Regions from separate parts of the Rhodoferax sp. GW822-FHT02D07 genome, predicted to be linked through region 2. Evidence: predicted binding sites of a transcription regulator. Region 2 holds the regulator's gene; the other holds the start of a gene.
The links. Region 2 encodes HrcA, which represses chaperone genes, less so after heat shock. Its sites were predicted from a motif close to TTAGCACTCNNNNNNNNNGAGTGCTAA; they were not measured.
Positions count from the first base shown of each region.

Region 1 (14,809 bases), on a different contig from region 2:
TCGTGGTACTGGACCGCTCGCGTCTGGAGCAGCAAACCTGCGAGTGCTACGCCGCGGCCAAACAGGAATACCGCCGCCTCTTGCCCATGGCCCTGGCGGCGTAAGAGCCGCAGTCTGGCGGGCCTATTCCATCTTGATGCCCTGGCTGGCAATGATGCCGCCCAGGAGCGCGGTGTCCGACTTCACGCGCAGGCGCAGGCCTTCGGCCATGGTGCCCACCACCGTCCAGCCCTGACCGAACATCTTCTGCCGCATCTCGGGGCTGCGCGCGATCTCGCTGAACAGCGTGGCCAGGCGGGTCGCTGCGGCTGGGGGCAGGCTGTTAGGTGCGGCCACGGCGTTCCAGATCTCCAGGTTGAAGTTCTTCACGCCAGCCTCGGCCAGGCTAGGCACCTCGGGTGCCAGCGGGCTGCGCACGCTGGCCGTCACACCAATGGCTTTGAGCTTGCCCGCGCGCACTTGAGCGGCGGCCAAGGCCGGCGGCAGCAGGCTGAGCTGCAGGTCTCCGGCAATCATGGCCGTGGCCACCTGCGGGTAGCCGGGGTAGGGCACATGCACGGGCGCAATTTTGGCCTGTGACTTGAGCAGTTCCATACCCAGATGGCCCACGGTGCCCACGCCGGGGGTGCCGTAGTTCCAGCGGTCACCGCTGCTGCGCGCGGCCTGCAGGAATTCGGCGGCATTGCCGCCGGGGGCATTGACGGGCGCAGTCAGCACCAGGGGCGAGACGCCGAGCAGGCTGATGGGCTGCAGGTCCTTGAGCGGGTCATAGCTCAGCTTGGGGTTGAGCAACTTGGCAATCGTCATGTTGCCGTTGATCATCAGGCCGATGGTGTGGTCATCGGTGGCCTTGGCCACCGCGTCCGCAGCAATGTTGCCGGCCGCCCCCACCTTGTTTTCCACAATCACCGGCTGGCCCAGCGCCTTGGACAGGGGCTCGGCAAAGGCGCGCGCCGTCAGGTCGGGCGAGGAGCCGCCCGGAAAGCCCACGATGATACGCAGCGGCTTGCTGGGCCACGCAGCAGCTTGAGATACTTTTTGGGCGATAGCCCCCGTGGATAGTGTGCAAGCAGCTATGGAAAGTGTAGCAATGGTGAGCGCGCGGCGTTGCATGGTTTTGTGTCTCCGGAATGAAAAATGCCCCTGCGGCCGGGGCTGCAGGGGCATTGTCGCCCAAGCGCCGAATGGTCGGCGTCCGGGGCAGGGGGCTCAGGCGTAGGCGGCCAGGGTGGTTTTCATCTTCTTCATGGCCGCCACTTCGATCTGGCGGATGCGCTCGGCGCTCACGCCGTATTCGGCGGCCAACTCATGCAGCGTCATGCCACCGGAGTTGTCGTCATTCACCTTGAGCCAGCGCTCTTCCACGATGCGGCGGCTGCGCGGGTCCAGGCTGCCCAGTGCGGTGGCAATGCCGTCGGTAGCCAGCACATCGCGCTGACGCGCCTCGATCATGGCCACGGGCTCGTGGTTGGTGTCGGTCAGGTAGGCGATGGGGCCAAACGCGTCTTCACCATCGTCAGACGGGCTGGGGTCCAGCAGCACATCGCCGCCTGACAGCCGGGTTTCCATCTCGATGACTTCTTCGGGTTTCACGTTCAGCTCGCGCGCCATGGCGTCGATCTGCTCGGGATTCAGCGTGTCGCGGTGCGTGCCCAGGTCGGCAGCGGCATCGTCGCTCTTGAAGCGCTGCTTCATGGAGCGCAGGTTGAAGAACAGCTTGCGCTGGGCCTTGGTGGTCGCCACCTTGACCATGCGCCAGTTCTTCAGGATGTATTCGTGGATTTCGGCTTTGATCCAGTGCAGCGCGTAGCTCACCAGGCGCACGCCCTGGTCGGGGTCAAAGCGCTTGACGGCCTTCATCAGGCCCACATTGCCTTCCTGGATCAGGTCGCCATGCGGCAGTCCATAACCCAGGTACTGACGCGATACGGACACCACCAGACGCAAGTGAGAGAGCACTAACTTACCGGCAGCTTCAAGATCATTCTCATTTTTGAACTTGCGGGCGTACTCCTGCTCTTCTTCCAGTGTGAGCATGGGCAGGCGATTGGCCGCAGAAATGTAGGCATCCAGGTTCCCCAGCGGCGGCACCAAGGACCACGGATTGGCAGTGGCCAGGGCGGTTTGGGGCGTAGCGAGCAGTGCAGTCATGCAGAACCTCCTTGTGTTCAAACTTCATATTAGCACTCGTGAGATCGGAGTGCTAACAAGAAGTTCAATGACCCCGATAGCTATAGGATGAAGTTGTGTAAAGCCCCGCGCCGGTGTCGCCGTACGCGCGATGCTTCACTGCGGCGACAGTGCCGGATCGTCAAATCGCGGTGCGGTTTGATGCACTTTGACAAACCCGCCGGTGGCCGCGCCGGCTGCCCAACCCATGCCTGTTCTCGTGGGCGTGAAGAGCAGGCGCATGGTGTTGCCGCCACCGGGAAGCACGACGGTGTAGGTCATTTGCGCCGTGCCTGAGGTGTTTGAGGCGAGCAATGTGGGGTTTGTTTCAAGTCTCAGCGCTTGCGGCTCTTGCGCCGCCTGGTTGCTTTCTGCCTCGGTGGGTGTTTCCGCTTTGACCGAAACGCAGACCAGGGCAAGACCCGCCCGGAATGCCAGCATGAGCATTTCGCGCTGGAAGGTGTCGTAAGTGCTTTTCATCGTCAAACTCCCTGGCCAGGAAATAGGGCCTCATTCTGAGAATGAATTCTGGCTTTGGAGCGGATGAAAACTGTTGCCGAACTGTGTCTCGGGCTGTCCTGAAGCGTCCGGGGCGGAGAGGGCGGGCAAAAAAATTTCAGCCAACAGCACCGAAGTGCGTTGGCTGACTCGCTCGGGGGCTAAGCCTTCGCTGGGTTTATCAGCTTGCCGCTTCCACCGTCAGGCCGGAAGCATCGACGCTTTGCACGCCCTGGACGTTTTGGGCCAGGTTCTTGACCAGGTCAACGGCGTCCTGCGTGGGCAGCTTGCCCTTGAGCGCGACTATGCCGCTCTTGGTGGTCACATTGACCTTGAAGCCCTTGGAGACGCTGTTGGCCAGGATTTCGGACTTCACCTTGGTGGTGATCCAGCTGTCACTGACAGCCTTTTCGACTTCGGCGCCGGGCTTGGCTTGTGAGCGCTGGGTGTCGGGTTGCTGGGCGGGTTCGGTTTGCGCGTGTACGGCGGTGGCGCCGATGGCGATGGCCGCCATTGCCACGACGGGGCGCAGCATGCGGGCATAACGGGAAGTGATGGAAGTTTGGGTACTAGACATGATGACTCTCTTTCATGAGGGTTGAAATTGCATGCAAGACCGGGAAGATGGTCTTTGCCTGCCGCGGAAACCCAAGATTGCCGGAATGCGCCGAAAAGGTTCGTGCGCTTGCACACACACGCAGGCATGAAAGAGCAGACAAATGTGAATAAGCGTAACTCGTGCGCGCAGGGGCGCGAGGCGCACTGTGCCGCGATGAAGCGGTGCACCCAATGCAGCTTGGTGGCGCAGGGTTTGCTCAGCACAAAGGGATACAGGTCCCGCTGGCCCATGCCCAGCGAGAACTCGTCGAGCACGACTGGTCAGTCGGGTCCAGGCATTGAGGAAGCTGAGAAATGCCGTGTCGGGTGGGGAGGTGTCGCCCGCAGGGCTGTACAGCACATCGGCACCAAAGGGGTCTTTCAGATCGGCCGGGTGCTCGCTATGAATGCCAGCGTCCATGGCAACGTCCAGTGTGTCCACCATGTGCAGGTAGTGCGCCCAGGTTTCGGCCCAGTCTTCCCACGGGTACGCGCTGGCATAGGCGCTGATGTGGGTTTGTGCCCAGTCAGGATCGGGGCCGCCGTCATAGTGCTTCTGCAGCGTGCGGTAGGGTTTGTGCAGGTGCGCGCGTATGGCTTCGCGCCTGGCATCGTTGCCTTCGCCCACGTTGATGGTGATGATGCCTTCCTGGTGGCCGGTTCTCACCGGCTGGCTCCAGGGCCAGCATGGTGCTCGTCTCGGGTACATAACCAAAGGCCCGGCCGCACCGCAGGCATAGGTGGTTGCGAAAGAACACCGGGTGGCTGCAATGGCAAAGGCTCATCCGGCCCGCTTTCAGAACAGCGTTGCTTGCGTGTCGGGCGGTTCCTGCCAGGGCGACGGGTCTTCTACCGGTGGGGGCGGATCCTGGGTGCCAGGGAACTCCGGCGGTATAGCCGGGGGACTTTCGGGTATGGGGGGCGGTGGCGTGATTTCCGCCGTGGTCCAGTCCATCAGTAGCACCGGAACGCGTGGCTGGGTGTCGTACATGGGCGAACTCCTTGAGTTGCCTTCCACTGTATGAGCCAGGTGCGCGCGTGTATGTGTGGCAGCGCACATGGGGCTGCCCCAAAGCAAAAAGCCCCAGGCGGGTGGCCTGGGGCTTGAATCGCCGGGGTGGGGTCAGTACTGCCAGAAGATACGCTGGAGTTCCTTGCTGTCCGAGGTTTTGGTCAGCGCCACCATGGCGAGAATGCGTGCCTTTTGGGGACGCAGATCGTGGGCGACGACCCAGTCGTACTGGTCGTCGGGTTGTTCGGCGTTGCGCAGTACGAAGCCATCCGGCACGCGGGCGGCGCGGATGACCTGGGTGCCGCTGGCGCGCAGCTGGCGCAATGCGGGCACCACGGGGGCGGCCACGGAGCCATTGCCCGTGCCTGCATGGATCAGGGCCTTGACGCCTGCCTTGGCATACGCATCGATGCCGATGCTGTTCATGTTGCCGTAGCCGTACACAATGTCCACGGCGGGCAGGGTTTTGATGTCGTCGATGTTGAATTCGGAATCTGCGGTGTGGCGCTTGACCGGAGCGCGGAACCAGTAGTTCTTGCCCTCGACCACCATGCCCAGCGGGCCCCACTGGCTCTTGAAGGCTTCGGTTTTGATGTTGATGGTCTTGCTGACGTCGCGTCCGCTCTGGATTTCGTCATTCATGGTCACCAGCACGCCCTTGCCGGCTGCATCCTGGCTGGCGGCCACGTTCACGGCGTCAAACAGGTTGAGTGCGCCGTCTGCCGACAGGGCAGTACCGGGCCGCATGGAGCCCACCACCACGATGGGCTTGCGCGTACGCACCACCAGATTCAGGAAGTAGGCGGTTTCTTCCAGCGTGTCCGTGCCATGGGTAATGACGATGCCGTCCACATCGGCCTGCTTGCTCAGAGCAGATACGCGGCGCCCCAGTTGCAGCAAATGTTCGTTGTTGAAGCTTTCCGAGGCGATCTGGAAGACCTGCTCCCCCGTCACGCGGGCCACATTGTTCAGCTCGGGCAGTCCGGCCAGCAGTTTGTCCACCGGCACCTTGGCCGCAGCGTAGGTCGCGCTGTTGGCGGCCGAGGCGCCGGCGCCGGCGATGGTGCCGCCGGTGGCCAGTACCACCACATGGGGCTTGCTGGCCTGGGCGTGTGCCAGTGCGGCCAGGGCCGAAAGGCTCAGTGCCGCGGCCCATTGTTTAAGGTTGAAAGTGCTTGTTGTCATGGTTTTGTCTCCAAGGAATGTGTTCTTCTTCCTGCCTTCAATGGGCAGGTGGTGCAATGCTAGGAATTAACGGCACAGGCGAATCGGAATAATTGATGTTAGGGTGTGAGAAAAACTCACACCCCACCATGAATCTCAGACAACTTGAAGTGTTTCAGGCAGTCATGCAGACCGGCAACATGAGCGCCGCTGCCCGGCTGCTCTGCATCACACCGTCGGCAGTCAGCAAGACCGTGGCCCATACCGAGCTGCAGCTGGGCTTCCCGCTGTTTACCCGCAGCCAGGGCAGCCTCACGCCCACCCCCGAGGCCCGTGTGCTGTTTGAGGAGTCGGCCCAGGTGCACAGGCAGCTTGATGCCCTGCGCCAGATAGCCCAGAACCTCGGCCGGGTGGACCATGGTGCCGTGCGTCTGGCGGCTATCCCGTCGGTGACGCATGAGTTTCTGCCGCTAGTGCTGCAGCGCCACGCCGCGCGCTACCCGCGTGTGGACGTGGAAGTGCGCACCCTGCACCAAGACCAGATGGCCAGCGCCTTGCTCAGCCGCAGTGTGGACTTTGGTTTGGGCTTCTATGAGCACACCCACCCGCAGATCGCCAGCGACCTGCTGGTCAGCGGGCGCCTCTTTCTGGCTGTGGCACGCGACATCTGGCAGCGCGCCACGCGGGTGCGGCATGGCAACCCCTATGGCTACTTTGCCAAGGTACCGCTGATTCGTCTGGTGGGCGACGACCCGATGCGCCCGTTACTGGACGAGCTGGCTGAAAAGCTCGGCCTGCAGGTGCAGGTGGGCAATATCCAGGTGCAGACCTCAAGGCTGGCGGTAGAGTTGGTCCGTCGCGGCATGGGCTGGACGCTGGTGGACTTTCTGACCGCCACCCAGCTGGATCCGGCGTCGGTGGTGGCGATGGAGCTGCACGACCTGGCCCCCATCTCGCTCTATGCCTACCACGCGCGCCCCAGCCCGCCGGGACAGCAAGCCCGGCACATGCTCGACATGCTGCCTGCGCTGCTGCACGAGGCCTTGTCCGCAGTGCATCGTCCCCCGATGGCTGGCTGACAGAGACTGGCCGGCATCCCTTTCACTTTGGGTTAAATTCCCTCGCAGAGCCACACACTGGCCACCCCGTCGTTGGGGCATGACTAACAAAACAAGGGAGACACACTGTGACTGCGTTCCGTCGGGCAATTCCTGCCCTGCTCATTTCCATCGTTGCCCTGGCGCAGCCCGCCCATTCCCGGGAGCTGTTCGACGACGAAAAGCCCCCAGCCTTCAGCATGGGGCAATCCATTTACAGCGACGACACCATGGGTGGCTACCAGATCTACGCTGGCAACGGCATGTGGCAATTCGAGAATGCCTCGATCGGCTGGTCCGGTGGCCGGGCCGACAGCATCCCCATGGGGGTGCTGCGCATGACACGCTGGGAAGGCGACCAGATCGCCGCTGTCCAAACGCTGGTTGCCAATATCCGGGGTAACAACGGAGCCTACTGGTCGGGCAATCCCTGTGAGGGCGAGCATCTGACCAAGCGCAACCGTGGTCGCGGTCGCTTTGACGACTGCATGCGCATCGATGTGGTTTCCCTCAACGTGCAATACAAGACTCAGACCTTTCTGCGGGTCTATACCGTGCAGTCCAACACCGGCGGGCGCTATTACGAGGCGTCCATGCAGATCAGCGCCGCCTACCTCGGCTTCCCGGGGACGGGCCTGGCTGACTGGGATTCGGCCGCAGTGCAGGTCGATCCTGCCAAATCGGAAGCCCTGGCCAAGCTCACGCGCTGGGCAGAGCTCTACCAGGAGGCCGCCGCGGAACAGATGGCTTACCGCAAGCCTGCGGATACGTTTGCAGCGGTGCCCCCGCTCAGGGACTTGCGGCCGGCCGGTGCGCCGCCCCTGCACGGCAGCTTTCCTGTCCCCCGCGTGAACAGTGGTGCGAGCTATGTGTTTTGCGAAACCACCAAGAGCATGGTGCGCGAGGCTCCGGGCAGCTGTCCGGCCGTGGCGCCTGACCCGGCTGTGCCGATGATCCAGATCGTGAAGGAGCGCTCAGCCTCGTATGTGTACTGCGAGAGCAGCAAGAGCATGGTGATGGAAGGGGCGGGCGACTGCCCCAAGCCCAAGCGCTGAGGCCGAGTAGTCCACAATGGAAAAGGGGCCTGCAGGCCCCTTTTTTGTCATCGGAATGTCTACTTCAGGCCCACTGTACCGCGCCTTGGCTGGCGTACCAGCCGGGCAGCTTGGGCTCCATGGCCGCCTCAATCCGGTTGCGGCGGATCTTCATGGTAGGCGTCAGGAAGCCGTTCTCGATGGACCAGGGTTCGGGCGCGATCACCAGCATCTGCAGCTTCTCGTAGTCCGGCAGCTCGGCGTTTATATCCTTGAGCAGCTGCGTCAGGTCGGCCGTAATCTGGGCTTTGACGGCGGGGTCCTTCACCGTGGGGCGCACGGTTTCCGCCAGCACCACCATGGCGTAGGCAGAAGGCTGGCCCACGCCAGAGACCATGCTCAGCTCGATCAGCGGGCAGGCGTTGATGCGGTTCTCGATGGGGGCAGGCGCCACGTATTTGCCCTTGGATGTCTTGAACAGCTCCTTGACGCGGCCGGTCAGGCGCAGCAGGCCGTCGGCACGGCGCTCGCCCTTGTCTCCGGTGCGGAAGAAGCCGTCTTCGGTGAAGACTTCGGCATCCAGGTCCGGGCGCTTGTAGTAACCCACAAGCTGGCCCGGCGACTTGATCAGCACTTCGCCCTCCTCGCTGATGCGCACTTCCACGCCCTTGAGCGGCACGCCCACGCAGCCGGGGGCGTTCACCTTGTCGGTAGAGTTGTGCGAGTAGGCAAAGTCTTCCGTCATTGCGTAACCTTCGATGAGGTTCAGGCCCAGGCGGCGGTACCAGGCAATGAGTTCTGCGGGGATGGGTGCGGAGCCGCTGCCGGCCAGCAGCGCGTGGTCCAGGCCCAGGCCCTTGAGCACCTTGCGGCCCACAATCTTGCCCAGAATGGGGATGCCGAGCAGGCGGTCCAGCTTTTTGGGAGGCATCTTGGCGAACACGCCTTGCTGGAACTTGAGCCAGAGACGGGGCACCGAGATGAAGGTGATGGGCTTGGCGCGGTTCAAGTCCTGCACAAAAGTGTCCAGCGACTCGGCAAAGTACAGATGGGTATTGCCATCTACCAGCGAAGCACCTTCCACCCAGGCCCGTTCGAACACATGAGCCAGTGGCAGGTAGGACAGCATGCGGTTTTTGACATCGGCACCGATGCGCGACTTGGTGTCGCGCACGATGCCCTCGGAGGCGGCGGTAATGCGCTCAAAACTGTGCATCACGCCCTTGGGCTGACCGGTGGAGCCCGAGGTGTACATCAGGATGCCGATGTCAGTACCCTTGCGACTGACCTTGCCTTGCAGGGGCTGGGTGCGGGCCACCACGGCATCCCAACTTTCATAGCTGTTCTTGGGCGCGAGCGGGAATGCAATGCGCGGCAGGGATTCGGGAATGCCGGGCAACTGCTGATCAAAGGTATCGAGCTTGCCCACAAAGAGCAGGCTGGCCTCGCTGTGATCCAGCACATAGCGCACGGTGTCTGCAGTCTCGGTGGGAAATATGGCCACGGTGGTGCCGCCGGCCAACCAGATGGCCAGCTCCGCCATGATGAAGTGGGCGCAGTTCTTGGAAAGGATGGCGATGCGCGCACCGGGTGCGAGGTTTTGCGCCTTCAGGTGCGCAGCCATGCGGCGGGATTCGTCCATCACCTGGCGCCAGGTGTAGTCCTTGACCTGGCCGCCGCCCGTGGGCTGGGTCAGGAAGACCTGATCCGCCAGTGCAGTTTCGTGGTCCTGCACGTAATCCAGAATGAGTTTGGCCTGGGCCATGCTGTCGTCTCCTTTGTAGAAATAGTGATGACATTGTGTTGGGATTTGCCGGCAAAACAGTGCTTTGCGTGACTATTTCCAAGCAAAACAGGGGTTTTACGGTGTTTTCCCTAATCTGCGGGCATCTGCGTCAAGGTGTCTGCCGCATGTCGGGGGCGTATGCGGTTTTGCAGCTGCATGTCTTTGGAGGACAAAAAATACATGTCTTTTTTTGTCCTATAGTTGGCGCGAACGGGCCTTTTTTGTCCTGCGGTTGAGGAATACAGTTCATCCCATCGCAACGCATCAACCGCTTCAAAAATGTCCTCTACCAATCCTTCCAAGTCCGCCCTGATCATCATCGACGTGCAAGAGTCCTTTGCACAAATGCCCTTCTGGTCGGAAGGGATTCATGCCCCCTTTCAGAAGGCATTGCTGAAGCTGGACGCGGGAGCCCGCGCCGCCGGTGTGCCCGTGGTGCACATCTACCACGTGGGCCGCGCAGGTCCCTTCCTGCCCGAATCCGGTTTCATCGAGCCGCTGCCCTGGTTGCCCGGCAACCCCACTGTGCGTTTTGACAAGCACACCCACAATGCTTTCACTGACACTGGTCTGGACCTATGGTTGCGTCGCCAGGGTGTGAACAAGATCATCATCAGCGGCATCCGCACCGAACAATGCTGTGAAACCACGGCCCGCGTAGGTTCGGACCTGGGCTATGCGGTGGATTTTGTGTCCGAAGCGACATTGACCTTCCCCATGACCCACGAGGGCACAGGCCGCACCTTCAGCGCCGAAGAAATCACCACCCGCACCGAGCTGGTTCTGGCGGACCGCTTTGCTCGCATCGTGGATGTGGACACCTGCCTGACCGGTCTGGCCGCCTGACATACCGAAAGGAAACAACATGCTTCAACTGCGCCCCGGCTGTGAATGCTGCAATGTGGATCTGCCGCCCGCGGCGCTAAACGCCCGCATCTGCTCGTTTGAATGCACCTTTTGCGCGGACTGCGCGGACACACACCTGCAAGGCATCTGCCCCAACTGCGGTGGCGAGCTGGTGCGCCGCCCGGTGCGGCCGGCGGGAAAGCTGGCCAATAACCCGCCCTCTGCCGAGCGCGTGTTCAAGCCCCAGGGTTGTGGTCTTGCACCGGCCGGCGCTGGTGGGGTGGCTGCATGAGCGGCGGCTTGCCCATGCGGCCCAAGGACCTGGGGCTGGCCTTGCTGGTCATCGTCGTCTGGGGTGTCAACTTCGCCGTTATCAAGGTGGGCGTTGTCGGCATCCCGCCGCTGTTGCTGGGGGCGCTGCGTTTCATGCTGGCGGCGTTTCCCGCGCTGCTGTTTTTCAAGCCGCCCAAAGTGCCACTGCGCCTGTACCTGGCCTACGGCCTCACCATCTCGGTGGGGCAGTTTGCGTTCCTGTTCAGCGCCATCCATGTGGGCATGCCTTCGGGCCTGGCCTCGCTGGTGCTGCAGTCGCAGTCCTTCTTTACGCTGCTGCTGGCCGCCTGGTGGTTGAAGGAGCGTTGGCAGGCCAACCAGATGGCGGGTCTGTTGCTGGCGGCCGTGGGCTTGGTGCTGATTGGCAGTGCCACCGGGTCTGCGCAGGGTGTATCTATGCCCTTGCTGGGCTTCCTGCTCACCATTGCCGCAGCTGTCATGTGGGCCTGCGGCAACATCGTGACCCGCGCAGTGGGCCGTTACGGCCCCATGAATCAGCTGGCCTTTGTGGTTTGGGCCAGTCTGGTGCCACCGGTGCCGTTTCTGGCACTGTCCGCTTGGCTGGAAGGTACCGATGCGATGCTGCAAGCGCTGCAGCACATCAACCTCGCCGCCGTTGCCTCCATTGCCTATCTGGCCTGGGCGGCCACGCTACTCGGTTATGGCCTGTGGACGCACCTGATGTCGCGCTACCCCACCAACAAGGTGGCGCCATTCACGCTGCTGGTTCCTGTGGTGGGTCTCAGTACGGGCTGGCTGGTGTTTGGCGAGGCACTGCGCCCCATCCACTTTGCGGGTGGCGCGCTACTCATGGCCGGGCTGCTGGTGAATGTGTTTGGCGCCTCACTCTTTGCCCGCCTGAAGGGGGTGGCATGGAAGACCTGACGCTCTCCGTCTACCTGGTCCTGACCCCCAATGTGCTGATGCTGGACTACGCCGGTCCGGCAGAAGCCTTGCGCATGGCGCGTGACATGGGGGCGCCCATTGCGTTGCATGCCTGCGGGCCGCAGTCGGACATCCATACGTCCTTGGGTACCGGCCTCACCGGGCTGGAACCACTGCCCGCGCAACTGCCTCCCCGCAGTCTGGTGCTGATTGTGGGCAACAGCAATGAGGCGGAAGACTACGCCACAGACATGGCGCATCAGGTTGTGCATTGGCTGCGCAATGCCCCGCGCGAGGACACGCGCCTGGCCAGCATCTGCTCCGGCGCGCTTCTGCTGGCGCAGGCAGGTTGCCTGGATGGGCGCCACTGCACCACCCACCACACGCTAATCGCCGACCTGCAGGCCCATGCGCCCACGGCACAGGTAGCCACAGACCGTATCTTTGTAGATGACGGAAGGGTGTTGACCAGTGCCGGCATCACGACTGGCATCGACCTTGCGCTCTACATCGTGGAGCAGACCGCCGGCCCCGAGCTGGCCTCCCGTGTGGCGCGCCGCCTGGTGATGTACCAGCGCCGCAGCGCACACGATCCGCAGATGTCCCCCTGGCTGGCGCACCGCAACCACATGCACCCGGCAGTGCACCGTGCGCAAGACGCAGTGGCGCGTGAACCCGAGCGCAGCTGGACGCTGGAGGCCCTGGCTGCGGTGGCCTGTGTGAGTCCGCGCCATCTGAGCCGCCTGTTTGTGCAGCACACCGGCATCAGCGTGGTTGTGTACCAGCAGCAGCTGCGCATTGCGCGGGCACGGGAGATGTTGACGCACAACCCGACGCTGTCACAAGAACGCCTGGCGCAGGCTTGTGGCTTTGGATCAGCGCGGGACTTCCGGCGGGTATGGCAGCGCTGCGCGCCAGCTGCGGCTACGAACCGAGGTTCTGCGCGATGAGCTTGGGAATTTCGCCGCGTGTGTAGCCGCGTTTGATGACCTGGTTGAACTGTTCCAGCCAGGGCTTCATCTGCAAATTCTTGGGAAAGGCCAGGAAGTTCGGATCGCTGCGCAGTGGCACCGGCAGCACCACCAGCGTCTCGCGCTGGGCTTCTGGCACGCGGTTGCTGCGCAGGGTTTCCTCAAAGCCGGCCTTGCCTGCGTTGAACAGCGCGCAGTCGATGCGGTCCAGCAAGAGCTTGTTGAGGCGCTCCATCGCACCGCCATCCCCGTCCACATTGAACAGATTGGCCTCGCGCGCTTTTTCAAACGCTTCGCCGTAGCTGCCGCCGCGCCCTATGCCCACGCGCTTGCCATGCAGGTCTGCCAGCTCCTTGAAGGCGAACTCCCGGCCCTTGCGTACCACGATGACGACTTCATCCATGTAGATGGGTTCGGAGTAATCAAACAGGGTAGAGCGCTCTTGCGTCCACGACAGCCCCACAATGCCGCCCGCGCCACCGGTGGCCAAGCGGTAGGCGCGCGCCCAGGGATACAACTCGACCTTGAGCTCGTCGCTGCGCAACTCCTGGTCGGCGTACTTGAGGATGTCGATCAGGATGCCGCGGTTCCTGCCTTCCTGCAGAAACATCTTGGGCGGTGAACTGTCGCCACCGAAGATGGTCAGGTCCGCAGACCAGACCGACAGGGCGCAGCCCAAACCCAGCAAGGCGGAGATGATGCGTTTCATTCCATTCTTTTTGTAGTGGCGGGTTTCCAAACGGTATGCAGTATGCAACCTTTTTTACCATTTGTGCGATCGCCACCTACACGCTCCGGCCTGCTCAGGAGCGAAGGTTCTGGGCAATGATTTTGGGAATGTCGCCGCGGGCGTAGCCCCGTTTGATGATTTGGTTGAACTTGGCCAGCCAGGGTTTCATTTGCATGCTCTTGGGAAACGCCAGGAAATTCGGGTCGCTACGCAATGCAACGGGTAGCACCACCAGCGAGTCCCTGTAAGGCATGAACTCCTTGTGGATGCGCAGCGTCTCCTCAAAGCCGGCTTTGCCCACATTGAATAGTGCGCAGTCAATGCGTCCGGCCACCAGTTTTTGCAAGCGCTGTTGCGCACCGTTGTCGCCATCAGCGACAAACAACTTGGCATTCTGTGCGCGCTCAAACGCTTCGCCGTAGCTCGCATCGCGTACCAGCCCTACACGCTTGCCACGCAGGTCGCTCAGTGTTCGAAAGGGAAACTCGCTGCCACGCCGGACCACGACCACCACTTCATCAAAAAAAAGTGGCTCCGAGTAGTCAAAAATTTCGTCTCGCCGCTGCGTCCACGACAGCCCCAGAATGCCGCCATCCCCCGATGAGGCCTGCATGTAGGCGCGTGCCCAAGGGTAGAGCGCCAAGTGCAGACGATCATCCTGCAAGTGCCGCTCGGCGTAGCGCAGGATATCGATCAGGATGCCGCGCTCCTGTCCCTGTTGCAAATACATCTTGGGCGGCGACCCATCGCCGCTAAAGACGGAAATTTCAGCGGCAGCCGCAGAGGCCGCCATCCACAAACCCAGCAACACAAGCATCAGCGGCTTCACACACATCCCTTTGTTCGGTAGGCAAACAAAGCATAACCCGCAAATCTTTCTGTGCACCCCGGTCCGTGTTTCAATAGCCCACTGCACTTGCTTCCTATCTCTGCATGAACCCCGACGCCCTCAAACTCTGGCGCGCCCCGCAATGGGCGTTTTCCATCCTGCTGGCCCTCCTGGGCATGTTGGGCCCGTTCTCCATTGACACCTACATCCCCGCCTTTGCCGGCATCAGCCAGTCGCTGGGCGCCACACCGGTGCAGATGCAGCAAACGCTGTCGGCCTACCTGTTTGGCTTCGCCTTCATGGCGCTGTTCCACGGCTCGTTTTCGGACAGCTTTGGCCGCCGTCCCGTGGTGCTGTGGGGGCTGGCTGCTTTCACCATCGCCTCCATCGGCTGTGCGCTGGCGCAAAGCATTGGGCAGCTCATCTTCTTCCGCGCCATGCAGGGCCTGTCCACCGGCGCGGGCATTGTGGTCTCGCGCGCCGTCATCCGCGATGTGTATCCGCCCTCACAGGCGCAAAAGGTCATGAGCCAGGTCACCATCTTCTTTGGTGTGGCGCCAGCCATTGCGCCCATGGTGGGCGGCTGGCTGCTGGTGCATGCCAGCTGGCACGGCATCTTCTGGTTCCTGACCGGCGTGGGCGTGTTCCTCTGGGTCGCCAATTACTTCCTGCTGCCCGAGACATTGCACGTCTCGCAGCGCCAGCAGTTCCACATCAAGAACCTCATGGCCGGCTACTGGAAGCTGGGCTCCGACCCGCGCTTTGTCTTGTTGGCGCTGGCCAGTGGCATTCCGTTCAATGGCATGTTTCTCTACGTGCTGAGTGCGCCCGTCTTTCTGGGGGACCACTTGGGCTTGC
Region 1 covers NZ_JBXAOD010000004.1:267,726-282,534, forward strand. The annotation lists gene AC1RNN_RS12035 (Crp/Fnr family transcriptional regulator) at 1-104, shown strand, start outside; gene AC1RNN_RS12040 (Bug family tripartite tricarboxylate transporter substrate binding protein) at 124-1,113, opposite strand; gene rpoH (RNA polymerase sigma factor RpoH) at 1,210-2,151, opposite strand; gene AC1RNN_RS12050 (hypothetical protein) at 2,287-2,649, opposite strand; gene AC1RNN_RS12055 (BON domain-containing protein) at 2,849-3,244, opposite strand; gene AC1RNN_RS12060 (putative zinc-binding metallopeptidase) at 3,257-3,973, opposite strand; partial or broken gene AC1RNN_RS12065 (zinc-ribbon domain-containing protein) at 3,918-4,049, opposite strand; gene AC1RNN_RS12070 (type II asparaginase) at 4,388-5,461, opposite strand; gene AC1RNN_RS12075 (LysR family transcriptional regulator) at 5,590-6,519, shown strand; gene AC1RNN_RS12080 (hypothetical protein) at 6,627-7,592, shown strand; gene AC1RNN_RS12085 (AMP-binding protein) at 7,657-9,336, opposite strand; gene AC1RNN_RS12090 (isochorismatase family protein) at 9,637-10,203, shown strand; gene AC1RNN_RS12095 (DUF1272 domain-containing protein) at 10,223-10,495, shown strand; gene AC1RNN_RS12100 (EamA family transporter) at 10,510-11,421, shown strand; gene AC1RNN_RS12105 (GlxA family transcriptional regulator) at 11,409-12,371, shown strand; gene AC1RNN_RS12110 (substrate-binding periplasmic protein) at 12,346-13,101, opposite strand; gene AC1RNN_RS12115 (substrate-binding periplasmic protein) at 13,196-14,038, opposite strand; gene AC1RNN_RS12120 (multidrug effflux MFS transporter) at 14,056-14,809, shown strand, end outside.
Region 1: the regulator HrcA is predicted to act here: its motif matches at 2,181-2,207, upstream of rpoH (RNA polymerase sigma factor RpoH).

Region 2 (14,809 bases):
ACCGCTTTGTCTGCCGCAATACGCCAGAATTTCCGCTGGCCGAGCTGGCTGGTGAAGTGAATGCGCAGCTGGATGCCCTGTGCGCCCTGCGCTTCACCGAAGACGAACTGGCCTACCTGGCCGGCCTGCGCTACATCCGCTCCGACTACATCGACTTCCTGCGCCTGTTCCAGTTCCAGCGCCACTTCATCGCCGCGTCCACCGAGGGCGATACCCTGCGCATCGTGGCCAAGGGTCCGCAAGTGCATGTCATGGGCTTTGAAATCTATGTGCTGGCCATCGTCAACGAGCTCTACTTCCGCCGGCTGGCGCGGGAGCGCGGTGGCAAGGATGCGTTCCTGCAAGAAGCCCGACAACGCCTGCAGGCGAAGATTGCGCAGTTGCGTGCATACACGACCGCCGCGTCATCGCGCCACCCCTTCGAGTTTTTCGACTTCGGCGTGCGCCGGCGCTTCTCGGGCGAATGGCAAACCGAGATGGTGAAGACCCTGGCACGGGAGGTGCCGCAGTACTTCAAGGGCACATCCAACGTCTTGCTCGCCAAGGAGTGCAATCTGGTCCCCATCGGCACCATGGCGCATGAATACCTGCAGACCTTCCAGGCCACCGGCGTGCAGCTCAAGGGCTTTCAGAAAGCCGCGCTGGAAACCTGGGTGCAGGAATACCGTGGCGACCTGGGCACCGCGCTGACCGACGTGGTCGGCATGGACGCCTTTCTGGCCGACTTTGACCTGTACTTCGCCAAGCTGTTTGACGGCCTGCGGCACGACAGCGGAGACCCGGTGGTCTGGGGCGAAAAGGCGCTGGCGCACTATGGCAAGCTGAAGATCGACGCCAACACCAAGCGCCTGGTGTTCTCGGATGGCCTGAACGTGCCCACGGCGTTGCAACTGCACCAGCACTTTGCCAACCGGGTGCAGACCGGCTTTGGCATTGGCACCAACCTGAGCAATGACACCGGGCTGCGGCCGCTGAACATCGTGATGAAGCTCGTCACCTGCAACGGCCAGCCCACCGCCAAGCTGTCGGACACGCCCGGCAAGACCCTGTGCGACGACGCCACCTTTCTGGCGTACCTGCGGCAGGTGTTCAACCGCCCGGCGGACTGAGTGATAAATACAAAAGGAAAACCATGCGTACCGTCCAAGGAATGACGCTCTTCTGGCGAACCGCCGAAGTGTTCAGCAACTGGAACCTCGGCGACTTCACGGTGGAAGGGCGCAGCTTCAACTGTGCAGAGCAGTTCATGATGTTCACCAAGGCCATACTGTTTGGTGATGTGCAGATCGCAAACCAGATCATGGCCGAATCCAATCCCCGCAAGCAGAAAGCACTGGGGCGCCAAATTTCGGGCTATGTCGATGCCGTGTGGCAAAGCCAGGCGGAAGACTTGATGTTTCCGGGCCTGCTCGCCAAGTTCACACAAGATCCGGACCGCAAGGCTGCCATTCTGGCCACGGGCGACACCTTGCTGGTGGAAGCTTCACCGGATGACGTGGTCTGGGGCATTGGGCTCGAAGAGTCCGACCCGCGATGCCTGAACCCCGAGGAGTGGCTGGGTCAGAACAAACTCGGACGCGTGCTGACCCGTGTCAGGGACGCCATCCAGGCGGACGAGATCACGCGCCAGTCCTGACCGGCCCCCAACGATTCACCAGGAGAGCACCTGGACTCCTGGAATAAAGAAGACCCACATGGACATCATTGCAATACTGAACGCCAGCTTCGAGATAGGTGCGGTTCCCATCACCGTGGGAGATGCGCTGGGCTTTGCCACTGGCTTACTCTGTGTCTGGCTGACTGCCAAGGCCAGCATCTGGAACTTCGCCTGGGGCATTCTCAACAGCGCCATCCTGGGCCTTGTTTTTCTGGACCAGCGTCTATTCGCGGATTCCGCCCTGCAAATCGTTTTCATCGTGCTGTCCCTGCGCGGCTGGATCCAGTGGGCCAGTGATAGGCAGGCAGCGACACCCGACTTCAGGACGACGAGCTGGCGTGAACAAACCACGCTGCTGGCCGTGGCCGCAGCCATGGCACTGGTCCTGTGGGTGACCCTGCTGGAATTGCGCGGCAGCGCTCCGCCTATGGACGCGCTGATCACGGCCATGAGCCTGTGCGCGCAATGGCAGCTCAACCGGCGCCAGGTGTCCAGCTGGTACTGGTGGATTGCGGTGGACCTGATCTCCGTGCCGCTGTACTGGAGCCGCGGCCTGTACCTGATTGCCGGGCTGTATGTCATCTTCCTGGCCCTGTGCGTGCACGGTTTGCGTAACTGGCAACAGGCGCGGCGCACAACGCCACAAGTGGCCCTGGCATGAACCGGCGCGAGTTTCAGCACGGCCTGGTGATCGGCAAGTTCTACCCACCACACCTGGGCCATGAATACCTGATCCGCACCGCTGCCCTGCACAGCCAGACCGTCACGGTGGCGGTGCTGGGTGCCAGCGCGGAGCAGCTGACGATTGCGCAGCGCGTGCAATGGCTGCGCGATGCGTTTGCCGACACACCCAAGGTGCGCATCGTTGGCGAGCTGGACGACGTGCCCGTGGACTACAACGACGCGGCCATCTGGCAGGCCCATGTAGACATCATGCGTTGTGCCATCCGGCAGGCCGATGCCTGCTGGAGCCCGCAGCCCCCGGTGGATGCCGTCTTCAGCTCCGAGCCCTATGGCGACCGCCTGGCGGGCTACTTCGGCTGCCAGCACGTCTGCCTGGACCAGACCCGCAGTCTCTACCCCACCTCCGGCACCGCAGTGCGCGCGGATGTTGCGGGCCAATGGCACATGCTGTCGCCCGCCGTTCAGGCCGGCATGGCCTTGCGCGTGGTGGTGGTGGGCGCGGAATCCACGGGCACCACTACGCTGAGCCGGGACCTGGCGGCTGCCCTGCGCCAGCGCAGTGGCGTGTGGGCGAAGACCCAATGGGTGGCCGAATACGGCCGCGAGTACAGCGCCAATCTGCTGGCCCTGGCCCGCGCCATCAACCCGCAGGTCACGGCCTTTGACATTGCCTGGCAATCGCCGGACTTTGTGCAGGTGGCCCAGGAGCAATGCCGCCGGGAGAACGCTGCCGCTGCGCATGGCGGCCCGGTGCTGGTGTGCGACACCGATGCCATGGCCACCCGCATCTGGCATGAGCGCTACATGGGGACCACCAACCCCACTGTGGATAAGGCCGCAGCCGCCATGCCACCGCGTGCGCTCTATATCCTGACCAGCGAGCAGGGCGTGCCCTTTGAGGACGATGGCCTGCGCGATGGCGAGCACCTGCGCCACTGGATGAGCCAGCGCTTTCGCGATGTGCTGGCCAAGCAAGACACACCCTGGCTGGAAGTGCACGGCACACCCCAGGCACGCTGTCAGGCCGCATTGCAAGCCATCGACGCCCTGATGGCACAGCGATGGGCCTTCGCACCCCCATTACAGTTCGCAGACATTGAAAGCCAATGACATGCTGAAAATCACCAGCGCCCAAATCAATCCCACCATCGGCGACATTCAGGGCAACATCGCCCTGATGCTGCGCGCCGCGCGCCAGGCCCGCGACGAGCACGCCCACCTGGTCGTGTTCCCCGAACTCAGCCTCACTGCCTACTACCCGGCGGATCTGCTCGACGATGCGCACTTTCAGGCCCGACTGGATTCCGGCCTGGAACAGCTCAAGCTGGCCACGCGGGAGACCCCTGCCCTGCTGTGGGTGGTGGGCACGCCCGTGCGCCGCCAGGGGGCGGGCAAGCCTTTCCACAACGCGCTGCTGGTGCTGAAGAACGGCGAGACCGTGCTGGAGTACTCCAAGCAGCTGCTGCCCACTTACAACATCTTCGACGAGCGTCGCCACTTCGAGCCGGGGCCGGACGTCGCCCGTGTGCTGCGCATTGCCGACCAACAGGTGGGCATCATGATTTGCGAAGACGGCTGGAACGACGACGGCCACGACTACACCGTGAACCCTTTCCAGCGCCTAGCAGATGCTTCGCCAGACCTGGTAGTGTCCATCAACGCCAGCCCCAGCAACGTGGGCAAGCGCGAGCAGCGCCACACCGTCTTTGGCAAGGCCTGCCAGCGCCACAAGCTGCCGCTGCTGTATGTGAACCAGGTGGGCGGACACGACCAGTTGGTATACGACGGAGCCTCATTCGCCATGGATGCGGCGGGCCAGGTGGTGTTTGAAGCCCGGCGCTTTGCCGAAGACGTGACCACGCTGAGCTTTGACAGCCACGACCAGAGCTTTGGCGATGCGCATGGGCAGCCACTGGCCACCGTACAGCGCGATGGCCTGCCCACGCTGGAGTTCTACCGCCAGCAGATCGTGCTGGGCCTCAAGGACTACGCGCGCCGCTGCGGCTTCAAGACGGCGGTGGTGGGTTGCTCGGGTGGCATCGACTCGGCCCTGACACTGGCCCTGGCGGTGGAAGCCCTGGGCGCACAGAACGTGGTCGGCATCACGATGCCCTCCAAGTTCTCCAGCGAAGGCAGCGTTTCGGACTCCGTAACCCTGTGCCGCAACCTCGGCATTGCGCTGGTGGAGCACCCCATCCGCGACATAGTGGCCAGTTTCGAGTCCGGGTTCGAGACCGCATTTGGCACACCCCTGCAAGGCCTGCCGCTGGAGAACCTGCAGGCGCGCGTGCGCGGCACCACGCTCATGGAGTATTCCAATGCCTTCGGCCACCTGCTGCTGACCACGGGCAACAAATCCGAAGTCAGCGTGGGCTACTGCACGCTGTATGGCGACACCAATGGCGGCCTGGGCCTGATTGGCGACCTGTACAAGACGGAGATCTTTGAACTGTGCCGCCACATCAACACCACGGCAGGACGCGAGCTGATCCCGGCTGCCATCATCGATAAACCCCCGTCGGCCGAGCTGGCCCCGGGGCAAAAAGACACGGACAGCCTGCCGCCCTACGAGGTGCTGGACGAAATCCTTAAAACCCTGATCGAGGGCGACCGCCTGCCCGAATGGGAACACGAGCGCGCTGCCGCGCTGATGACGCAGCTGCAGTCTGAAGCAGCTGGCCGAGCCACCATTGAGCGCATCCAAAAGATGATTGCCCGCAACGAATACAAGCGCCGCCAGGCACCGCCCGTACTGCGCGTGCGCGGCCGTGCCTTTGGCAGTGGTCGGCAGGTCCCCATCGCCGCCGTGCAATACGCCTAAGTCACACACCACAGGGAACAACATGACAGTCAACACGCAAACATTGCCCGGCACCGCCATCATCGTGGGCCGCTGGCAAATCTTCCACAAGGGCCACGAAACACTGCTGCGCACGGCGCTGGGCCTGGCCGGCCAGGTCATCGTGGTGATCGGATCGGCCTACCGCTCACGCAACCCGCAGAACCCCTTCACTTGGCAAGAGCGCCAGAGCATGATCCTGTCCACGCTGTCGGAGTCGGACAAGGCGCGCGTGCAGTTCCTGCCCGTGCGCGACTACTACGACGACACACGCTGGAACGCGGCCGTGCGCGAAGGCGTCAAGCAGTTGGCACCCAGCGCGCCGGCCAACGCCATCACGCTGGTCGGGTTCAAAAAGGACCACACCAGTTATTACCTGGACAACTTCCACCCCTGGGCGTGGAAGGAGGTGGAGCAGGACATCGAGATCGACGCCACCGCGCTGCGCAATGTGTACTTCGAAGGCACTGACCCCGACGCGCGCATCGAAGTCATGCGGCCTTACGTCAGTGCGTCCGTGCTCGCCTATCTGCAGGCCTGGGCTCGCCTTGCGACCTATACCGAGCGCGTGACAGAACACACCGCCGTGGTGAATTACCGCAAGCGCTGGGCGGCTCCCTTCCACCTCACAGCCGACGCCATCGTGCAAGCCCGTGGAAGCGTGTTGCTGGTGCGGCGCGGAGGAAACATCGGCCACGGCCTGTGGGCACTGCCTGGCGGCTTTGTCGAACCCGGCGAACGCATGTACACCGCCGCCCTGCGCGAGCTGCACGAGGAAACCGGTTTCAAGACTCTGGCCTCCACCATGCAGGCGGCGTTCAAAGGCAGCGTGGTGTTCGACCACCCCGGACGCAGCCCGCGCGGACGCATCATCACCCACGCCTGCCACTTCGACCTGGGCAACATCGCCCTGCCCAAAGTCAAGGGAGCCGACGACGCCCAGGAAGCCCGATGGATTCCGCTGGAAGACTTGGCCGGGATGGAAGACCAGCTCTTTGACGACCACGCCGCCGTGCTGGACCATTTCTTCGGTTTGTACCGGTAGCAGGTGCAATGGCCATTCTGGCCGTCGACTGCGACGGAGTATTGCTGGACTACAACACGGCCTACGCGGGAACATGGGAACGGGCTTTTGGAGAAACGCCCCGTCTGGTCAATCCCGATGCCTACTGGGCCACAGATCGATGGTCCGTACACAAACTGGAAGGAGCGGAATTGGCTCATTTCCATTCCTTCTTCGATGAAACGTTCTGGAGCGGCATCCCTGCCATACCGGGCGCACTGGAGGCTTGCGAAGTACTTGTCGATCTTGGACTGGAGCTGGTTTGCGTCACCGCCTTGGAGCCCCAGTTTCAAGGCGCCCGCATGCGCAACCTGCAAGCCCTGGGTTTTCCCATCCAGCGCGTGATGGCCACCGCAGGGGCTTCAAACGGAATCAACCCCAAGGCCTCCGCATTGAATTCCCTCAAGCCCGTTGCCTTTGTGGACGATTTCGCACCCTATCTGGTTGGTATTGATCCCGGCACACACTTGGCGTTGGTAGAGAGGGAATCTGCTGGCGGCCCAAACACGGGGCCTCTGCTGCAAGTACCTCACTCCCGCCATCTCAACTTGCTTCAGTTCGCGCAATGGTGGGAGGAAATAGGCCCTAGCCCCCGTGAATAGTTCGCAAGCAGCTCCTGAAAAAGGAGCAAACTGCGCACCACGGTGACGGGTTTACTTGCCCAGCAAGCCCTTGAACAAGTCCTTGGCCTTGTCTTTCACAGCCTCTTCGGCCTTGGCCTTGATCTCCTGTTTCTTCTCTTCCACCTTGGCCTTGGTGGCGTCTTCCAGCATGGCGCCCCATTCGATCTTGTAGCTCAGCGCTTCAAACGGGCCGCTCAGGCGCACCGGCACGGTCAGGCCCTTGAGGTCGCCGGCCTCCTTGCCGCCCTGCCCTTCGCCGCTGGCCACTACCGTGGCCTTGGCGAGATAGTTCATCTGGCCGGCGCCCACATTCACATCGCCCGCACCGCCCAGGCGGATGAAGGGCGATTTCATGGTCAGGTCGTCATTGCGGGCCACGCCGTTGGCAATCTTGAAGGATGCGCTCAGCTCTGAGAAATCCGTCTTCTGGCTGGCATTCGCCGCCTGCGTGCTGTCGGCCTGGCCCAGCTTGGCTTTCACGTCGCGCAGGCTCTGCGCGAGGTTGATGCCCTTGATGGCGCCGTCCTTCAGCGCCAGCGATGCGCTGCCGCCCAGCGCCTTCTTCATCGCCGTCACCGTACTGCCCTGGGTGTTGAGGTCCAGCGTCACATTGCCCTTGCCTTCCAACAGGTCCTTGGCCACCAGGTCTTTCATCAGCGGGTTGATGCTCACGCCCACCAGCGCCTGCTTGATAGCCACGGCGTTGCCATTCGCGTTGACCGACAGGCTGCCGCTGGTGCTGCCCTCGTACAGGTTGAGCGACAGGGGCGCCACCTCCAGCTTGCCGCCGGCCAGCGCCAGCTTGGCGTTGATCTTTTCCAGCTTCAGGTTGGACACCTGCAGCGCGCCAATGCGGATGGCGCCGTTGACGTTGTGGCCCTTGAGTGCGCTCAGGTCGATGGGCGCCTCCTGGCCTGCGGCGGCCTCCTTGGCCGGTACCGCCGCAGCGGGCTTGGGCGGCAGGTACTTGTCCACATTGAGCTTGTCCACGTCCAGATCAAAGGCCAGCGCCAGGGGCGCGAACTTGGCCACCTTCACGCTGGTGGCGATCTTCGATTCGTCAAACTGCGTGGCCAGCTCCAGCGCGGCGGTCTGCTGCAGGGCGTCCACCTTCAGGCTGCCGTTGATGGGCAGGGTCACGCTCTTCATTGGCATGCTGGGGTGGGCCAGATCAAGGCTGCCCGACAGCTTGGCCAGCGCCACGCTCTGGCCTGCCACGTTCACTGCCACAGGAGAGCTCAATTGCCCCTTCACCGACGCGTCCCCCGCCTTGGCATCCAGCTTGAGCGCCAGGCTGGCGATCTTGAGCGCATCGGCATTGCCCTCCACACCATTCAGCGCCAGGTTCACCGTCGCATTGCGGGCCGCGCCCTGCAGCGTGGCCGACAGGGTGATGGCCTCGCCAGCCGACTTCTCGGGCGACAGGCTCAGCTTGGGCGCGTCCAGCGTCAGCGCAAAGGCATCGGCGCCGCTCTGCCCCTTGGCAGTGAAGCTGAGCTTGTCCACGGCCGCAGTCTTCTTGCCCGTATCCGCCTGCACCGCGCCGGTCGACAGGCTCAGGTTCGACAGCGTGGTTGTGCTGCCGGCCTTTTCATCGCGCCAGGTGAGCTGCGCATTTGCAATGCGCACACCGGCCACATCGATCTGCAGCGGCTCGGCCGGTTTGGCAGGCTCGTTGGGTTTGCCGGCATCGGGCGCAGCGGGCTGGCCCAGCAGGTCGGCAATGTTGAGCGAGCCGTCTTTCTTCTTCACCAGCGTGAGCTTCAGGCCCTCAATGTCCAGGGCACGCACCTGCACCTGCTTGCTCAGCAGCGGCATCAGTGCCACCGAAATCCGCGCGGACTGCAGCGCCGCAAACTCGTCCTTGCTCGCGTGCTCGGACAGGGTCACGCCGTCCAGCTGAATGCCCACATTGGGCCAGACCGAGAGCTGCGGCTTGCCCACAATCACCAGCGTGCGCTGCTTCTGCTCCAGCACTGTGCGGCTGATCTCGGCCTTGATCTTGTCGCCGTCAAACAGGGCGTAAAGCACGCCCACGGCAAGCACCAGCAGTGCGAGGATGGCAGCGAAGATAAGACCGACAACGCGAAGCGCCTTCATGGTGGAACGTCCTTGTGCAAAGGGTAAACCCGATGCAAACCATTCTATTTCTGCACTGCACGCCCGCCTGGGCCAGAGTGTGCGGTTTTCCGCAGTAACGCTTTGTAATTGCTGACACAGTGCTTTGCCAAACGCGTGTTTTGTCAGGCTCAGTTGGTGCGCAAGGGGCACACTGCGGAGATGGGATCACACACCACCACCGCGGCCACTGGCACCGCGGCAGCCCGCTGACCACATGCGCATCAAAAACAGTTTTTGGAACTTCGTGGGGCCTGAGTCCGTCGAGACCCAAGAGGAAGCTCTCGAACGCATTCGCATCACGATGCTCCAGGTGCTGCGCGCCTACTGCCCCAACGCCGACTTCCACCTGGAGTTCAGGATCACCTACGCCAAGGACATCACCGAACTCTGGTACCTGCGCTCCGAACTCATGCAGGCCCTGTGCGCCCACCAGGCGGAGGCCCGGGCCCACGCCTTGATGGTGGGCGTGACCACGCTGTTTGTGGAACACCACCCTGCAGCGTCGGGCTCCAAGCTCAACAAGCCCGGACGTTGAATGTCCCAACGGTAACGAATCGGCAACAAAAAGGCCCATCGCCTTGGAAGCGATGGGCCTTTGTATAGGTATTCAATTGGTAGGGCGTGAGGGACTTGAACCCGCGACCAAAGGATTATGAGTCCTCTGCTCTAACCAACTGAGCTAACGCCCCGACCGAAGGCGAGATTGTATAGGCGTCGCGGCGGCCTCTTGCTTGCGGCTCAGCGCGTCGCTGGAGGTGCAGCGGTGGGTTTTGTACCTTGCTTGCCAGCCAGCACCGCAGGCACCGTGATGCTGTGGCGCCTAGCCAAGGCCAGGTATTCGCCGGAAGCGATCAGCCGACCCATGCCCGCATTGAAGGCCTGACGAATCGCATCATGGTCCGCGCCCTTGCCAAATGCGAAGTAACCCACCTCGGTGCCAATCATCGGGGACACCCTGGCAAAGGCATCCTGCTTCCCCAGTGCGGCCATGCCCGCCATGGTGTTGCGCTCGTTGGCCACAAAGAAGTCCATGCGGTCGTTCAGCAGCATGGACAAGCCGCTCTCCACCGTGCTGGCATTGGTCACACCCAGGCTGGCACGTTCCTGGTCGAACGGCTGGCCATAGGCCCAGCCCAATACCGCCACCAGGCGTTTCCCTTTGAGCGAGGCGTAGGTACCGTCCCAACTGGCCTTGGACGCTGCCAGTTTGTAGAACACCATGTTGTCTTGATAAAACGGCGTTTCGGCAAACGCAAACAGCGCTTCCCGCGCTGGCGTTTTGTAGGGCCCCACCAGCACGTCCGCAGCCCCCTTGGCCACCATGTCCTGCGCCCGGGCCCAAGGGTAGAGGCCGAACTTGATGTCCAGCCCCTGCTGCCGCGCAATGCTGCGCGCCAGCTCCGCCCCCAAACCGACAAACTCGCCCGCGTCGGTGCGTTCAAAAATCCGCGCAAACGTGGCTCCCACCACCAGCAGTTCCCTGGCCTGCACCATTCCCATCACGCAGGCGGCAAACAGGCCTACAACGGTGCGTAACAGGAATGAAAAACGGGAGGAAGACATGCTGCGCAAGTTATAGCGCATGTACCCCGCTCTGGGAACCAACGACTACTTGTTGTGGCTCAGCGCGTTGCTCACCAGCTTGGACGTGATGTCCACGATCTGGATCATGCGGTCATAGGCCATGCGCGTGGGGCCGATGACACCCAGGGTGCCCACCACCTTGCCGTCCACCTCGTAGGGGCTGCTGACGATGGACAGGTCTTCAAAAGGCACGACCTGGCTCTCGCCGCCAATGAAGATGCGCACGCCCTCGGCCTGGCCGGTCACGTCCAGCAGGCGCATGAGCTGGGCCTTTTGCTCGAACAGCTCAAAGGCGCGACGCAGGTGGCCCATGTCGCTGGAGAAATCGGTCACGGAGAGCAGGTTGCGCTCGCCCGAGATCACCACCTCGTCCTGGGTTTCGCTGATGGCTTCGGAGCTGACCTTGACCGCCGCCTGCATCAGGGCGACAATTTCTCCGCGCAGGCTTTCCACCTCGTTCTGCAGGCGCGCGCGCACCTGTTCGATCTCCAGCCCCATGTAGTTGCTGTTGAGGAAGTTGGCCGTCTCGGTGAGCTGGCTCTGGGAATAGTCAGCCTCGGTATAGATGACGCGGTTCTGCACGTCGCCATCGGGCGAGACGATGATGACCAAAAGGCGCTTTTCAGACAGGCGCAGGAACTCGATGTGGCGGAAGGCCGAGCTGCGGCGCGGCGCAATGACCACGCCCACGAACTGCGACAGGCTGGAGAGCAGGTTGGCCGCGTTGGAGATGACTTTTTGCGGCTGGTCCGGCGCCAAGCTGTGCGAGGGAAACTGGCCGCCCTGTGCATGGCCGGGCTGCACGGTGAGCATGGTGTCCACAAACAGGCGGTAGCCGCGCGCCGTGGGCACGCGCCCGGCCGAGGTATGGGGGCTGACGATGAGGCCCAGCTCCTCCAAGTCCGACATGACGTTGCGGATGGTGGCGGGCGAGAGTTCCAGGCCCGAGGCTTTGGACAGCGTGCGGCTGCCCACGGGCTGTCCGTCGGCGATATAGCGCTCCACCAGCGCCTTCATCAACAACTTGGAACGATCATCGAGCATGCGGCCATTTTAGTAACCTATTTAGTGTCTAATTTGCGCATGTTGTCCAAATTCCGACAGGTTGCCGTCATTGGCAAATACCAGACCACGGGCGCCCGGGCGGCCGGTGCGTCTTCGCGCGAATCGCTGGACGAAATTGCCCACTTCCTTATGGCCCAAGGCTGCGAAGTGGTCATTGAAGCCGCCACCGCGGCCAACACCGAGCTCACTGGCTACACCACCATGGATGTGGCCGGCATTGGCGCCAGCTGCGACCTGGCCCTGGTGGTGGGTGGCGACGGCACCATGCTGGGCATTGGCCGCCAGCTCGCGCAGTACAAGGTGCCGCTCATCGGCATCAACCAGGGGCGCCTGGGGTTCATTACCGACATCCGCTTCGAGCAGTACAAGACCACGCTGGCGCCCATGCTGGCGGGCCAGTTTGAACTGGATGACCGTAGCCTCATCCAGGCGCGCGTGATGCGTGACGGGCACTGCGTGTTCTCGGCCCTGGCCATGAACGATGTGGTGGTCAACCGCGGCGCCACCTCCGGCATGGTGGAGTTACGCGTGGAGGTGGACGGCCACTTTGTGGCCAACCAGCGTGCTGACGGCCTCATCATCGCCACGCCCACGGGTTCCACCGCCTACTCGCTGTCGGCGGGCGGCCCGCTGATGCACCCCTCCATCCCCGGCTGGGTGATGGTACCCATTGCGCCGCATACCTTGTCCAATCGGCCCATCACCATCCCCAATACTGCGCAAGTCGCTATCGAAATCGTAGCGGGCCGCGATGCCAGTGCGAATTTCGACATGCAGAGCCTGGCCAGCCTGATGCACGGCGACCGCATCGAGGTGACGCGCTCCGAACACCAGGTGCGCTTCTTGCACCCCAAGGGCTGGAACTACTTCGACACCCTGCGCCAGAAGATGCACTGGAATGAGGGTGTGGCCTGACACGGCCACCGTGACACGACCTGTAGCGAGATATGGCACTCAAACGCATTGTTCTGCGAGATTTTGTAATCGTCAGCGAGCTGGAGCTGGACCTGGAGTCCGGCTTCTCGGTGCTGACGGGTGAAACCGGGGCTGGCAAGTCCATCCTCATCGACGCCTTGCAACTGGTCACCGGCGCGCGCGCCGACACCGGCGTGATCCGCGAAGGCGCGGCGCGCACCGATGTGTCTGCCGAATTCGACTCCGCCCCCGGTGTGCAAGCAATATTGGACGAGGCTGGCTTTGAAGCTGGCGACACCTTGCTATTGCGCCGCACCGTGGACACGCAAGGCAAAAGCCGCGCCTGGGTCAACGGCAGCCCCGCCACCGCCCAGCAACTGCGCGCCATTGGCGAACAGTTGCTCGACATCCACGGCCAGCACGCCTGGCAAAGCCTGACCCGGCCCGAGGCCGTGCGCGGCCTGCTGGATGCCTATGCCAAGGTCAACACCGCCACGCTGACCCAGCTGTGGACCACCTGGCGCCAGGCCCAAGCCGCGCTGGAAAAAGCCCAACAAGCGCAGGATTCGCTGCAGCGCGAACGCGAACGCCTGGCCTGGCAGATTGGCGAAGTGGACAAGCTCAGCCCCCAGCCACAGGAGTGGGACGAGCTCAACACCAGCCACAGCCGCCTCTCCAACGGCCAGGCCCTGCTGGACGCTGCGCAAGGTGCAGTGAACCTGCTCGAAGATGAAGACGGCAATGCGCTGAACCCCTTGCACGCGGCGCTGCAGCTGCTGCAGGCCCAGGCCGCGCTGGAGCCCGAATTCAAGGACCCGCTGGAGGCGTTGAACTCCAGCATCGCGCAGATCGAAGACGCCGTGCACACCCTGCGCAGCTACGCCCGCCGCACCGAGCTGGACCCCGAACGCCTGGCCGAGTTGGACGAGCGCCTGTCGCTCTGGGTGAGTCTGGCGCGCCGCTACAAGCGCAGTCCCGAAGATCTGCCCGAACTCTGGGCCAGCTGGAAAGACGAGCTGGCCCAGCTGGATGCCGCGGCTGATCTGGACGGTCTGCAGGCCGCCGAGCGCAAGGCCCAAACCGCCTGGCTGGCCGAGGCCAAAAGCATCTCCAAACAGCGCACCAAGGCCGCGCCTCTGCTGGCGCAAAGCATCACCCAGGCCATGCAAGGCCTGGGCATGCAGGGCGGCCGCTTCGAGGTGGCACTGGAGCCCCTGGCCCAGCCCCAGCAAAGCGGGCTGGAAGATGTGCAGTTTCTCGCCGCCGGCCACGCCGGCAGCAGTCCGCGCCCCGTGGGCAAGGTGGCTTCGGGTGGCGAGCTCTCGCGCATGGCGCTGGCCATTGCCGTCACCACCAGCCAGCTGGGCACCGCACAAACGCTGATCTTTGATGAGGTGGATTCGGGTGTGGGCGGCGCGGTGGCCGAGACCGTGGGCCGCCTCATGCAGCAGTTGGGTACCGACCGCCAGGTGCTGGCCGTCACCCACCTGCCCCAAGTGGCAGCCTGTGCGGACCACCACCTCGTGGTCTCCAAGACACTGCAGGGCAAAGCCACGCTAAGCACCGTGGCCCCCGTTGCTGGCGAGCAGCGCGTGGGCGAGATTGCCCGCATGCTGGGCGGCGAAAAACTCTCCAGCACCACCCTGGCCCATGCCAAGGAAATGCTGCAGGCGGGCGCGTGATGGAGATCGTGCTCATTACCGGCATGTCCGGCTCCGGCAAATCGGTGGCGCTCAACGCGCTGGAAGATGCGGGCTTCTACTGCGTGGACAACCTGCCGCCCGAGCTGCTGCTGGATTTTGTGGAACTGGAGAAGAAACACAACGCGCCGCGCGTGGCGATTGCCATGGACGTGCGCAGCGCCACCTCCCTGCCGCTGGTGCCGCAGCAGCTGGCCGCAGTGCGCGCGCTGGGCGTGGTGGTCAAACCCCTGTTTCTGGACGCCAGCACCGACACCCTGGTTCGTCGCTACTCCGAGACACGCCGCAAGCACCCGCTCTCGCAGCACAGCAGCCTGCCCGGCGCGCAGGACGAACGCCGCGCGCTGATGGACGCCATTGAGCTGGAACGCGAGCTGCTGGCCGACCTGCGCGAGCAGGCCCACGTCATTGACTCCAGCATCATCCGCCCCTCGCAGCTGCAGGGCTACGTCAAGACGCTGATCGCCGCGCCCGGCGGGCAGCTCACGCTGGTGTTCCAGTCCTTCGCCTTCAAGCGCGGCGTGCCCACCGATGCGGACTATGTGTTCGATGTGCGCA
Region 2 covers NZ_JBXAOD010000010.1:96,848-111,656, reverse strand. The annotation lists gene pncB (nicotinate phosphoribosyltransferase) at 1-1,109, shown strand, start outside; gene ybiA (riboflavin biosynthesis intermediates N-glycosidase) at 1,133-1,636, shown strand; gene pnuC (nicotinamide riboside transporter PnuC) at 1,695-2,318, shown strand; gene AC1RNN_RS19095 (AAA family ATPase) at 2,315-3,451, shown strand; gene AC1RNN_RS19090 (NAD+ synthase) at 3,453-5,162, shown strand; gene AC1RNN_RS19085 (NUDIX domain-containing protein) at 5,185-6,225, shown strand; gene AC1RNN_RS19080 (5' nucleotidase, NT5C type) at 6,234-6,845, shown strand; gene AC1RNN_RS19075 (AsmA family protein) at 6,897-8,966, opposite strand; gene AC1RNN_RS19070 (hypothetical protein) at 9,202-9,522, shown strand; tRNA gene AC1RNN_RS19065 (tRNA-Ile) at 9,600-9,676, opposite strand; gene AC1RNN_RS19060 (substrate-binding periplasmic protein) at 9,726-10,550, opposite strand; gene hrcA (heat-inducible transcriptional repressor HrcA) at 10,596-11,615, opposite strand; gene AC1RNN_RS19050 (NAD kinase) at 11,655-12,551, shown strand; gene recN (DNA repair protein RecN) at 12,584-14,233, shown strand; gene rapZ (RNase adapter RapZ) at 14,233-14,809, shown strand, end outside.